3 regions of the Bacillus sp. VA15 genome follow, and region 2 is predicted to be linked to each of the others. Evidence: riboswitches for the same ligand, from Rfam matches in the RefSeq annotation. Region 2 holds a riboswitch; each other region holds the start of a gene.

Region 1 (3,273 bases), 200 kb from region 2:
GCCCGGACATGATTGAACAGCTTCCATCTGTTTTGCGTCAATACGGCTATCAATCAATTGAAGAATGCATCGGAAGGAGCTGGAACCATGAAAAACAACCTGCCCATCATCGCGCTTGATTTTGCATCAGCTGAAGAAACACTTGCGTTCTTAGCGCCTTTTCAGCAAGAACCGTTATTTGTAAAGGTTGGAATGGAACTTTTTTATCAAGAAGGGCCTTCTATAGTTAAACAATTAAAAGAAAGAAATTGCGAGCTGTTTTTAGATTTAAAGCTTCATGACATCCCGACCACTGTAAACAAAGCGATGAAGCGCCTTGCCGGTCTCGGGGTGGACCTCGTCAATGTTCATGCGGCCGGAGGCAAAAAAATGATGCAAGCAGCTCTGGAAGGCTTAGAAGAAGGAACGCTTTCCGGAAAAAAACGCCCGTCACTTATCGCGGTAACCCAGCTGACAAGCACATCTGAACAAATGATGAAGAATGAACTGCTGATCGAAAAGCCTTTGATCGACACGGTCGTGCACTACAGCAAGCTGGCAGAAGAAAGCGGACTTGATGGAGTGGTCTGCTCTGTTCATGAAGCAAAAGCCATTTACCAAGCGGTGTCGCCTTCATTTCTGACTGTCACTCCGGGGATCAGGATGTCAGAGGACGCTGCGAATGACCAAATCCGCGTAGCGACACCTGCAATTGCAAAAGAGAAAGGTTCATCAGCGATTGTGGTAGGACGCTCGATTACCAAAGCGAAAGACCCAGTAAAAGCCTATGAAGCTGTCAGACTCGAATGGGAGGGAATCAAATCATGAAACAAATCATCGCAAAACATCTATTAGACATCCAAGCTGTATTTTTACGCCCGAACGAGCCATTTACATGGGCAAGCGGCATTTTATCGCCAATCTACTGTGACAACCGCCTTACGCTATCTTTCCCGGAGGTCAGAAATGATGTCGCCTCAGGTATCAGCAAGCTTGTCGAAGAGCATTTTCCTGAAGCTGAAATGATTGCGGGAACAGCTACAGCCGGTATTCCTCATGCTGCTCTGGCGGCTGACCGTTTGAATCTTCCGATGTGTTATGTGAGAAGCAAGCCGAAAGCGCACGGAAAAGGCAATCAGATTGAGGGAGCTGTTCAAAAGGGGCAAAAAACTGTCGTTATTGAAGACTTAATCTCCACAGGAGGAAGCGTACTTGAAGCTGCGGCAGCTTTACAAGCGGTTGGCTGTGAAGTGCTCGGTGTCGTCTCCATTTTTACGTACGGGCTCCCTAAAGCGCAGGAAGCCTTCGCAAAGGCAGAACTTCCATACTACTCTTTAACTGATTACGATACGCTCACAGAGGTCGCGCTCGAAAACGGAAATATTCATTCAGACGATCTAGAAAAGCTGAAAACGTGGAAACGAAATCCCGAGTCAAAAGATTGGTTTAAAAAATAAGAAATAAATTTCGGTGATGTATAGAGGCTTCAAAGCCTTGTTGTACTTGAAAACAGGCCACTCGGCCTGTTTTTTTATTAATCCTATAAAAAAAGTCGGGTTGACTTATGTTAGAATTGTGCTAAAATTTACTACAAATCTAAAAACTTATCAAGAGCGGCTGAGGGACTGGACCTATGAAGCCCGGCAACCTGCATAGTTTGTAAGGTGCTACTTCCAGCAAAATGAATTCCATTTTGAAAGATAAGGGCTACATGCTGTTCCTGTCTTTCTTTCCGCCGGATTGAAAGTTTTTTATTTTAAGAGGAAAAAAGGCTGTATGTGATAACAGCAGCCGCGCATCACATTACAATTGGGAAAAGACAACCGGCAGAAAGCTACTGTTTGTTTGTCTCCGAAAGGAGGAAAGAAGAAATGTTAACGTACGATAATTGGGAAGAACCAACGATTACATTTCCGGAAGACGACCCTTATAAAGGAGCGCTTTCAGTTTTAAAGTGGGCATACGGCCATTACGGCAATCAGCTTGTTTATGCCTGCAGTTTCGGAATTGAGGGAATCGTTCTGATTGACTTAATTTATAAAGTAAAAAAAGACGCAGAGATTGTGTTTCTTGATACAGGACTTCATTTTAAAGAAACCTATGAAACGATTGAACGAGTGAAAGAGCGTTATCCGGGTCTTAATATCATCCTGAAAAAACCAGACCTTACCCCTGAGGAGCAAGCCGAAGAACATGGTGACAAACTGTGGGAAAGAGAGCCGAATCAGTGCTGCTATCTTAGAAAGGTTGTTCCTTTAAGAGAGGCGCTTTCAGGACATCCAGCCTGGCTTTCCGGTCTGCGCCGCGATCAAGGGCCAAGCCGTGCCAATACGAATTTCTTAAACAAAGATGAAAAATTCAAATCAGTAAAAGTATGCCCGCTTATCCATTGGACTTGGAAAGACATTTGGAGATACACATCCCGGAATGAGCTGGACTACAATCCGCTTCATGATCAAGGATATCCTAGTATTGGCTGCGCGCCTTGCACGGCTCCTGCTTTTACCGCAGAGGATTTACGTTCAGGCAGATGGAATGGTATGGCGAAAACAGAATGCGGACTGCATGAATAAGGAGCTGCAAAATGGAACTAGCCGCTATTTTATTTAGCTTGTTTTTCGCGATGAATATTGGTGCAAGCGGCGCTGCAGCTTCGATGGGAGTTGCTTACGGCTCTGGAGCCATTAAAAAGAAAACCTACGCTTTGATCCTATGCGCAGTCGGTGTGCTGGCCGGGGCGGTCATTGGCGGGGGCGAGGTTGTAAAAACCATCAGCTCCGGGATTATCCCCGAGCAGACGATTACACTGACGATTGTTTGCATCATTATTGGAGCCGCTGCGCTGTCGCTCTTTACGGCTAATCTTCTCGGCATTCCTTTGTCGACAAGTGAAGTAACAGTCGGCGCAGTTGTCGGCGTGGGAGTGGCTTACAAAGTATTGTTTGTGAACAACCTGCTGGTCATTGTGTCGTTTTGGGTTTTTGTCCCGCTGTTCGCTTTCGGTTTCACATATTTTGTATCTAAGCTGTTTCGTTATTTTAAGATTGAAATTAAATCTTCTAAAAAGCAAAAAATCCTTGGCATTGTTTTGTTAGGTGCCGGATTTTTTGAAGCATTCTCTGCCGGTATGAACAATGTGGCGAATGCCGTTGGCCCGTTAGTGGCGGCCGGTGTGCTGGATGTAACGAAAGGAACCTTATACGGGGGAGCTTTTGTTGCTCTTGGCGCGTTGTTATTAGGCCGGCGGGTGTTAGAAACAAACGGGAAGAAAATTACGAGATTCTCAAAAGGAGA
Region 2 (3,273 bases):
AGCTGAAAAAGATGGGCTTTTCGATACTCTTTAATGATTTGTCCTTCCTTATCCGCGATGTACATTGTATTATAAACATCAGAATCATTTCTGACTGCGACCGATCCGGCGACAATATGAACGCCATGTTTTTTTGCTGTTTTCTTCAGCCAGCTCTGAGCAGAATGCCCGTCTTCATCAGCGAGCTTATCAAGGTTGGCCAAGTCATATCCAGTTGTCCATAATTCAGGAAGAACAAGAACATCAGCATGTTTGCTTTCTTTTTCAATCAAAAATTCAGCCTTTTTTATATTTTCCGAAGGTTTACCGTATGAAATATCAAATTGAAGACAAGATATCGTCCATTTCATCTTTTTAACACCCCAAATTTTTCTTTACTTTTTTCATTTAACCATATATGATGATGGACTATCATTTCAAGATTTTTTTAGAAGGTGAGAATAGATGAAATTTGAACAGTCTCATGTATTGAAAGAATTGCCTAAACAATTCTTCGCTTCTCTGGTGCAGAAAGTGAACCGAAAGCTCGCAGAAGGACACGACGTCATCAATCTCGGACAGGGAAATCCGGATCAGCCGACTCCGGAACATATCGTCGAGGAAATGAAACGAGCCGTTGCGGATCCTGAAAATCATAAATACTCGTCTTTTCGCGGCTCATACAGTCTGAAATCAGCCGCTGCAGCATTTTATAAACGAGAATACGGTATCGATCTTGACGCGGAAACTGAAGTCGCTGTATTATTCGGCGGGAAAGCCGGTCTGGTCGAGCTCCCGCAATGCTTGTTGAATCCGGGTGATACGATTTTAGTTCCGGATCCGGGCTATCCTGATTACTGGTCAGGTGTCACACTCGCGAAAGCGAATATGGAAATGATGCCGCTCGTAAAGGACAGGGCGTTTCTTCCTGATTACAGCAGCATCGCGGCTGAAGTAAGGGAACAGGCGAAATTGATGTATTTGAATTATCCGAATAATCCGACGGGAGCTGTTGCTACCTCCGAGTTTTTTGAAGAAACAGTGAGTTTTGCGAAAGAAAACGGGATCTGTGTCGTTCATGATTTTGCTTACGGCGCTGTAGGATTTGACGGCTGCAAGCCGTTAAGCTTTTTGCAGACTGAAGGTGCGAAGGATATCGGAATTGAAATTTATACGCTGTCAAAAACGTATAACATGGCAGGGTGGCGGGTCGGCTTTGCTGTCGGAAACGCTTCGGTCATTGAAGCGATCAATCTTTATCAAGACCATATGTTTGTCAGTCTTTTCAGAGCGACTCAGGAGGCTGCAGCGGAAGCACTGCTAGCTGATCAGACGTGTGTGGCGGAGCAAAATGCCCGATATGAGAGCAGGCGAAACGCTTGGATTGCGGCATGCCGGGAAATCGGCTGGGATGTGACAGCTCCGGCAGGTTCATTTTTTGCCTGGCTGCCTGTGCCTGAAGGCTATACTTCCGAGCAGTTCTCAGACCTTTTGCTGGAAAAAGCGAATGTGGCGGTTGCGGCTGGAAACGGCTTCGGTGAATATGGCGAGGGCTATGTCAGAGTCGGACTGCTGACAAGTGAAGAAAGACTCAAAGAAGCCGCTTATCGAATTGGGAAACTGAACCTGTTTACCCAAAAAAGCATTGACAAGATCTGATAACGATGGGATAATTCAAAATAATTTATAAAATCTATATTTTCTTATCAAGAGCAGGCAGAGGGACGAGCCCGATGAAGCCCGGCAACCGACTTATAAAGCACGGTGCTAATTCTTGCAGCTGGCGGCTGAGAGATAAGATTCGGACGAGAAACGAAACCTCTTTAGACGCGATTGCTGTTTGAAGAGGTTTTTTTATATGGATGAAATGAAAGGAGCTCTGGCATGAGTGAGTTATTAGCAACATATCTCCTGACCGAACCGGGAGCCGATACAGAGAAAAAAGCAGAACAAATCGCAACAGGATTGACAGTAGGCTCATGGACAGATCTGCCCCTTGTAAAACAGGAGCAAATGCAAAAGCACAAGGGGCGGGTGATAAAGGTCGAGGAAAGAGAGGGAACTCCTGCATCAGGGAAACAAGCGGTGATCACAATTGCCTATCCTGAAATCAATTTCTCTCAGGATATTCCGGCTTTGCTGACAACAGTGTTTGGCAAGCTGTCGCTGGACGGAAAAATCAAATTACTCGATCTTCACTTCTCTGAAGCATTTAAGCGCACGCTGCCGGGACCGAAGTTTGGCGTATACGGCATCCGGAAGCTGCTGGGAGAGTTTGAGAGACCGCTGTTAATGAGCATTTTTAAAGGGGTTATCGGAAGGGACCTGAGTGATATTAAAGAACAGCTCAGGCAGCAGGCGCTTGGCGGAGTTGATTTGATTAAGGACGATGAAATTTTCTTTGAGACAGGTCTGGCGCCTTTTGAAACAAGAATTACAGAAGGAAAGCAAATATTGAAAGAAACGTATGAGCAAACCGGGCATAAAACGCTGTATGCGGTCAATTTGACTGGACGTACGGCTGATCTGAAAGACAAAGCGAGACGCGCTGCCGAATTAGGAGCAGATGCGCTTTTGTTTAATGTCTTCGCTTACGGCTTGGACGTCATGCAAAGCCTAGCGGAAGATCCCGAAATCGCAATCCCGATTATGGCACATCCAGCTGTCAGCGGGGCGTTTACGTCTTCTCCGTTCTACGGATTTTCTCATGCTCTTTTGCTCGGAAAATTGAACCGGTATTGCGGTGCTGACTTCAGTCTCTTCCCATCTCCATACGGTTCGGTTGCGCTTCCAAAAGAAGATGCGCTGGCGATTCACGAAGAATGTGTAAGAGAGGATGCCTTTAACCAAACATTTGCTGTTCCGTCAGCAGGCATTCATCCCGGTATGGTTCCGCTTTTAATGCGGGATTTCGGCATAGATCATATTATTAACGCCGGGGGAGGCGTACACGGACATCCGAACGGCGCCCAAGGCGGGGGCAAAGCGTTCAGAGCCATAATTGATGCGGTCTTAGAAGCCCAGCCGATTGATGAAAAAGCCGAACAATGCAAGGATCTAAAGCTTGCCCTTGATAAATGGGGAAAGGTTGAAGCTGTATGACGACTCGAAAGCCTTTAATTATTTGTGATTTTGACGGAACCATCACGATGAACGACAACATTATAAGCATCATGAAAACATTTGCTCCGCCGGAGTGGACGGCATTAAAAGACGGCGTGCTGTCCAAAACGCTGTCGATCAAGGAAGGTGTCGGACGGATGTTCGGCCTTCTGCCAAGCAGTTTAAAAGAAG
Region 3 (3,273 bases), on a different contig from region 2:
TGGCGAAGCTCATCAGGCGTTGTTCCGAACGCTTCGATTTGTTTTAAGCCTTTTTCAGATAAGAAAACAGCCCATGCTGTATCATCAAGCTGGAGGTAGCGGCAGCCTCTGTCATAAAACGCTTGAATCGCTTTTTTATATGCTTTGGATACATCGTGCTGGAAAAGGTGATAGTCGTTTTTGTATGCATCCTTTTCCAGCTTTCCGCGGAAAAACAACATATTCGGGCTTGGGATCGTCATCTTTGGTGTCGCGTCACCGGCAATGCTATGGAGAAAGGAGTAATCTTCAAGCATAGGGTGAGTCGAAAAGTCGATATCGCCGGTCACTTTTATGCCGCGTGCTTTTGTCTGTACGTTATGGAATTGAATGCCCTGCTCAGGAGTAAACGGCTCAACGCCATCTAAGTTTTCAAGGAAATCAAAGTGCCACCACGCTCTGCGGAATTCACCGTCTGTCACGACGTTCAGGCCGGTGTCCTTCTGTTTTTCCACAATGCGGGTGATTTCATCGTTTTCGATTTGGCGAAGCTGCTCAGCCGTAATCTCGCCGGCCGCTTTTTGCAGCCGCGCTTTTTTAACGGGCTCAGATCTCAGCAGGCTTCCGACTTGATCCGCGCGAAACGGCGGTTTTTTTCTTTGAAGTGATTTTTGTTCTGCGGGTGTTGTTTGTTGTGGCATGTTGTCCATTCCTTCTTTCCATTCGAATATAAAAAAGCTCTTCCTTTGGATAAGGAAGAGCTTGTGTGACAATCTCAACCTTATCTTCAAGAGCAATCATTGCTCTAAAGGATTTAGCACCATTCTGTTAAACAGCGGTTGCCGGGTATCGCAGGGCCAGTCCCTCCACCTCTCTTGATAAGGAAAACCTTTTTATGAAATTTTCTGATAGTATATATTATTCACACATTTTATGTTTCTGTCAATGATAGATTATCTCCACACATCGTTGGCGATGTCGATCACATGGCGCAGCTTCGCCCATTGCTGCTCCTCTGTCAAAAGATTGCCTTCTTCTGTAGAGGCGAAACCGCACTGCGGGCTGAGGCACAGCTGATCCAGGCTGACAAAGCGCGCCGCTTCATTGATTCGGCGCTTCACATCCTCAGGATTTTCAAGCTCGCCGTATTTCGATGTAATCAAACCGAGTACAATTTGCAGATCCTTGCGTTTCACGAAACGGAGCGGATCAAAGTTACCGGAGCGGTCATCATCGTATTCCAAGAACAGGCCGTCCAAATGTAAGCCATCCAAAATCGTTTCCGCTACAGCGTCATAGCCTCCTGATGCCGCCCAAGTTGAACGGAAGTTGCCGCGGCAAATGTGCATCGTGATTGCTAAATCATCAGGTCGGTCTGCCACTGCATCGTTAATCGTTTTGGCGAATAAGGCAGGCAATGTTTCTGGATCGCCGCCAAGCGCTCGGACGACCTCTCTGCCTTTTTCCTCAAAGAAGAGAGACCATGACGTATCATCAAGCTGAAGATAGCGGCATCCAGCGTCATAGAAGGCTTTGATTGCTTTTTTGTACGCTTGGGCCAGATCATGAAAGTATTCCTCTTGGTCGTCATAAATCCCTTTATCGGCTTTTTCACCGAAAAACAGCATATTCGGGCTCGGAATCGTCAGCTTTGGTGTCGCGTCACCGGCAATCTCATGTAAAAATTGATAATCGGCAAGCGCGGGGTGGCTCGTAAAATCGAGTTTTCCCGTCACTTTGATGCTGCGTGCTTTTGTTTTCGCATGATGGAACTGAATCCCTTCAGCCGGGATGAACGGTTCCACACCGTCAAGCCCTTCCAGGAAATCATAATGCCACCAGGAACGTCGGAATTCCCCGTCTGTTACCACATCGAGACCGATTTCTTTTTGTTTTTCCACAATGCGGGTGATCTCTTGATTTTCGATATCACGAAGCTGTTCCGCAGTGATCTCGCCAGCCGCTTTTTTTTGCCGGGCTTCTTTCACCGGAGCAGATCGCAGTAAACTGCCAACATGATCGGCACGAAAAGGAGCTTTGATTTGTTTTTCTGTTTTTTGTCCTGCAACATTTGTTTGTTGAGCCATGTCATTCGCCTCTTTTCTGAAATGTGTTGTGCATGAAAAAAGCTCTTCCTTTGAGTAAGGAAGAGCTTGAATGATCAAATCTCCGCCTCATCTGCAAGAACGCAATGTTCTAAAGGATTTAGCACCATTCTGTTTGAAACAGCGGTTGCCGGGTATCATAGGGCCAGTCCCTCCACCTCTCTTGATAAGGTACATCTTCATATTCAGATTTTAATTATCTTAATATTATTACTTTTGGATCAATTGTCAACACCTTTTTAGAAAATACTTTCATCTTCGTCGTCATATAATACCATATCCAGCACGATAGCAATGGCTGTGCAGATCAGCACATCTTCCTCGTTTGCAATTTGCAAATGATAGGAATCACCCCAGCTAAGCCACTTTTTGCTCACTGACATCCGGACATTTTCCCCGTCCGTCAGTTGAAATTCATCCTTCCACAAGTCACCGTCAATTTCCCAGTTGAGCTTGGAAATTTCAAATTTTGGTTTAAAAAACGTTAATTTCTTTGCCACCTCACAAACTGTTTTCCCGCCAATTGAAATCTCGTATCGCGGCAATACAGACATTACTTTTTGTTCTATGGAAACGAGTGTTTTTCCGGATGAATCTGTCATTTGTAGCGAGTCTCCTAACGAAAAGAACCGGCCCTCGACCTTGAATGTCTCTTGTTCATCTCGGTCATAAATGTGAAATGCATCTTTAAACGAGAACATTTTTTGTTTCATAAATAATTCGATCATTGCTGAAGTCTCCTTTTGGATTTGCCTTGTAAGAGATTACGGACAGGCGGCAAAAAGGTTTCAAGTTCCAAATCTAGTGATCAGAAACCCTGCTGATTGTTTTTCCCGAGTAATAAATGTTTCTAAAATTGAAAAAGGCTGCATGATTCAGCAGCCTTTTCGTTTGAAATATAGGATTAGGAAAGAGGCATCCGGCGTTTTTGGCGGATGGCGTCAAGGTCGATTAGGTTGTTGTGATGAGGTGCGGCTGCTGGCAGAGGGCTTGTCTTTTGCGGTTTGCGGCGATTGTCCTTGCTGAAAGAAAAAAGAAGATAGCCGCATAATGCGATGATAATAAATAGGATCATTTTACATACCTCCCAAAAAAAGTTTTGGTATTCTCTATTGTACGGATAAAATGTCAAAAAGTATTCAAAAAATTCTAAATCCATTTAAAAATAAATAACTGCCCCTCAAAAACA

What was found. Region 2 has a riboswitch for S-adenosylmethionine ahead of mtnW (2,3-diketo-5-methylthiopentyl-1-phosphate enolase). Riboswitches for the same ligand answer to the same signal wherever they lie in the genome.
Region 1: it holds a riboswitch for S-adenosylmethionine, as region 2 does, so the genes downstream of both, AC0DBE_RS06845 (phosphoadenylyl-sulfate reductase) here and mtnW (2,3-diketo-5-methylthiopentyl-1-phosphate enolase) in region 2, are expected to answer to the same signal.
Region 3: it holds a riboswitch for S-adenosylmethionine, as region 2 does, so the genes downstream of both, AC0DBE_RS12645 (5-methyltetrahydropteroyltriglutamate--homocysteine S-methyltransferase) here and mtnW (2,3-diketo-5-methylthiopentyl-1-phosphate enolase) in region 2, are expected to answer to the same signal.

Annotation. Positions count from the first base shown of each region.
Region 1 is NZ_JBVQPQ010000002.1:382,231-385,503, reverse strand. Features, by position in the region: gene AC0DBE_RS06860 (dihydroorotate dehydrogenase) at 1-119, shown strand, start outside; gene pyrF (orotidine-5'-phosphate decarboxylase) at 88-807, shown strand; gene pyrE (orotate phosphoribosyltransferase) at 804-1,436, shown strand; SAM riboswitch class I at 1,581-1,686, shown strand; gene AC0DBE_RS06845 (phosphoadenylyl-sulfate reductase) at 1,851-2,552, shown strand; gene cysP (sulfate permease) at 2,564-3,273, shown strand, end outside.
Region 2 is NZ_JBVQPQ010000002.1:580,586-583,858, reverse strand. Features, by position in the region: gene AC0DBE_RS07870 (carbon-nitrogen family hydrolase) at 1-350, opposite strand, end outside; gene mtnE (methionine-glutamine aminotransferase) at 445-1,638, shown strand; SAM riboswitch class I at 1,680-1,780, shown strand; gene mtnW (2,3-diketo-5-methylthiopentyl-1-phosphate enolase) at 1,864-3,081, shown strand; gene mtnX (2-hydroxy-3-keto-5-methylthiopentenyl-1-phosphate phosphatase) at 3,078-3,273, shown strand, end outside.
Region 3 is NZ_JBVQPQ010000004.1:172,246-175,518, reverse strand. Features, by position in the region: gene AC0DBE_RS12650 (5-methyltetrahydropteroyltriglutamate--homocysteine S-methyltransferase) at 1-680, opposite strand, end outside; SAM riboswitch class I at 758-864, opposite strand; gene AC0DBE_RS12645 (5-methyltetrahydropteroyltriglutamate--homocysteine S-methyltransferase) at 933-2,066, opposite strand; SAM riboswitch class I at 2,151-2,257, opposite strand; gene AC0DBE_RS12640 (LURP-one-related/scramblase family protein) at 2,324-2,812, opposite strand; gene AC0DBE_RS12635 (hypothetical protein) at 2,989-3,243, opposite strand.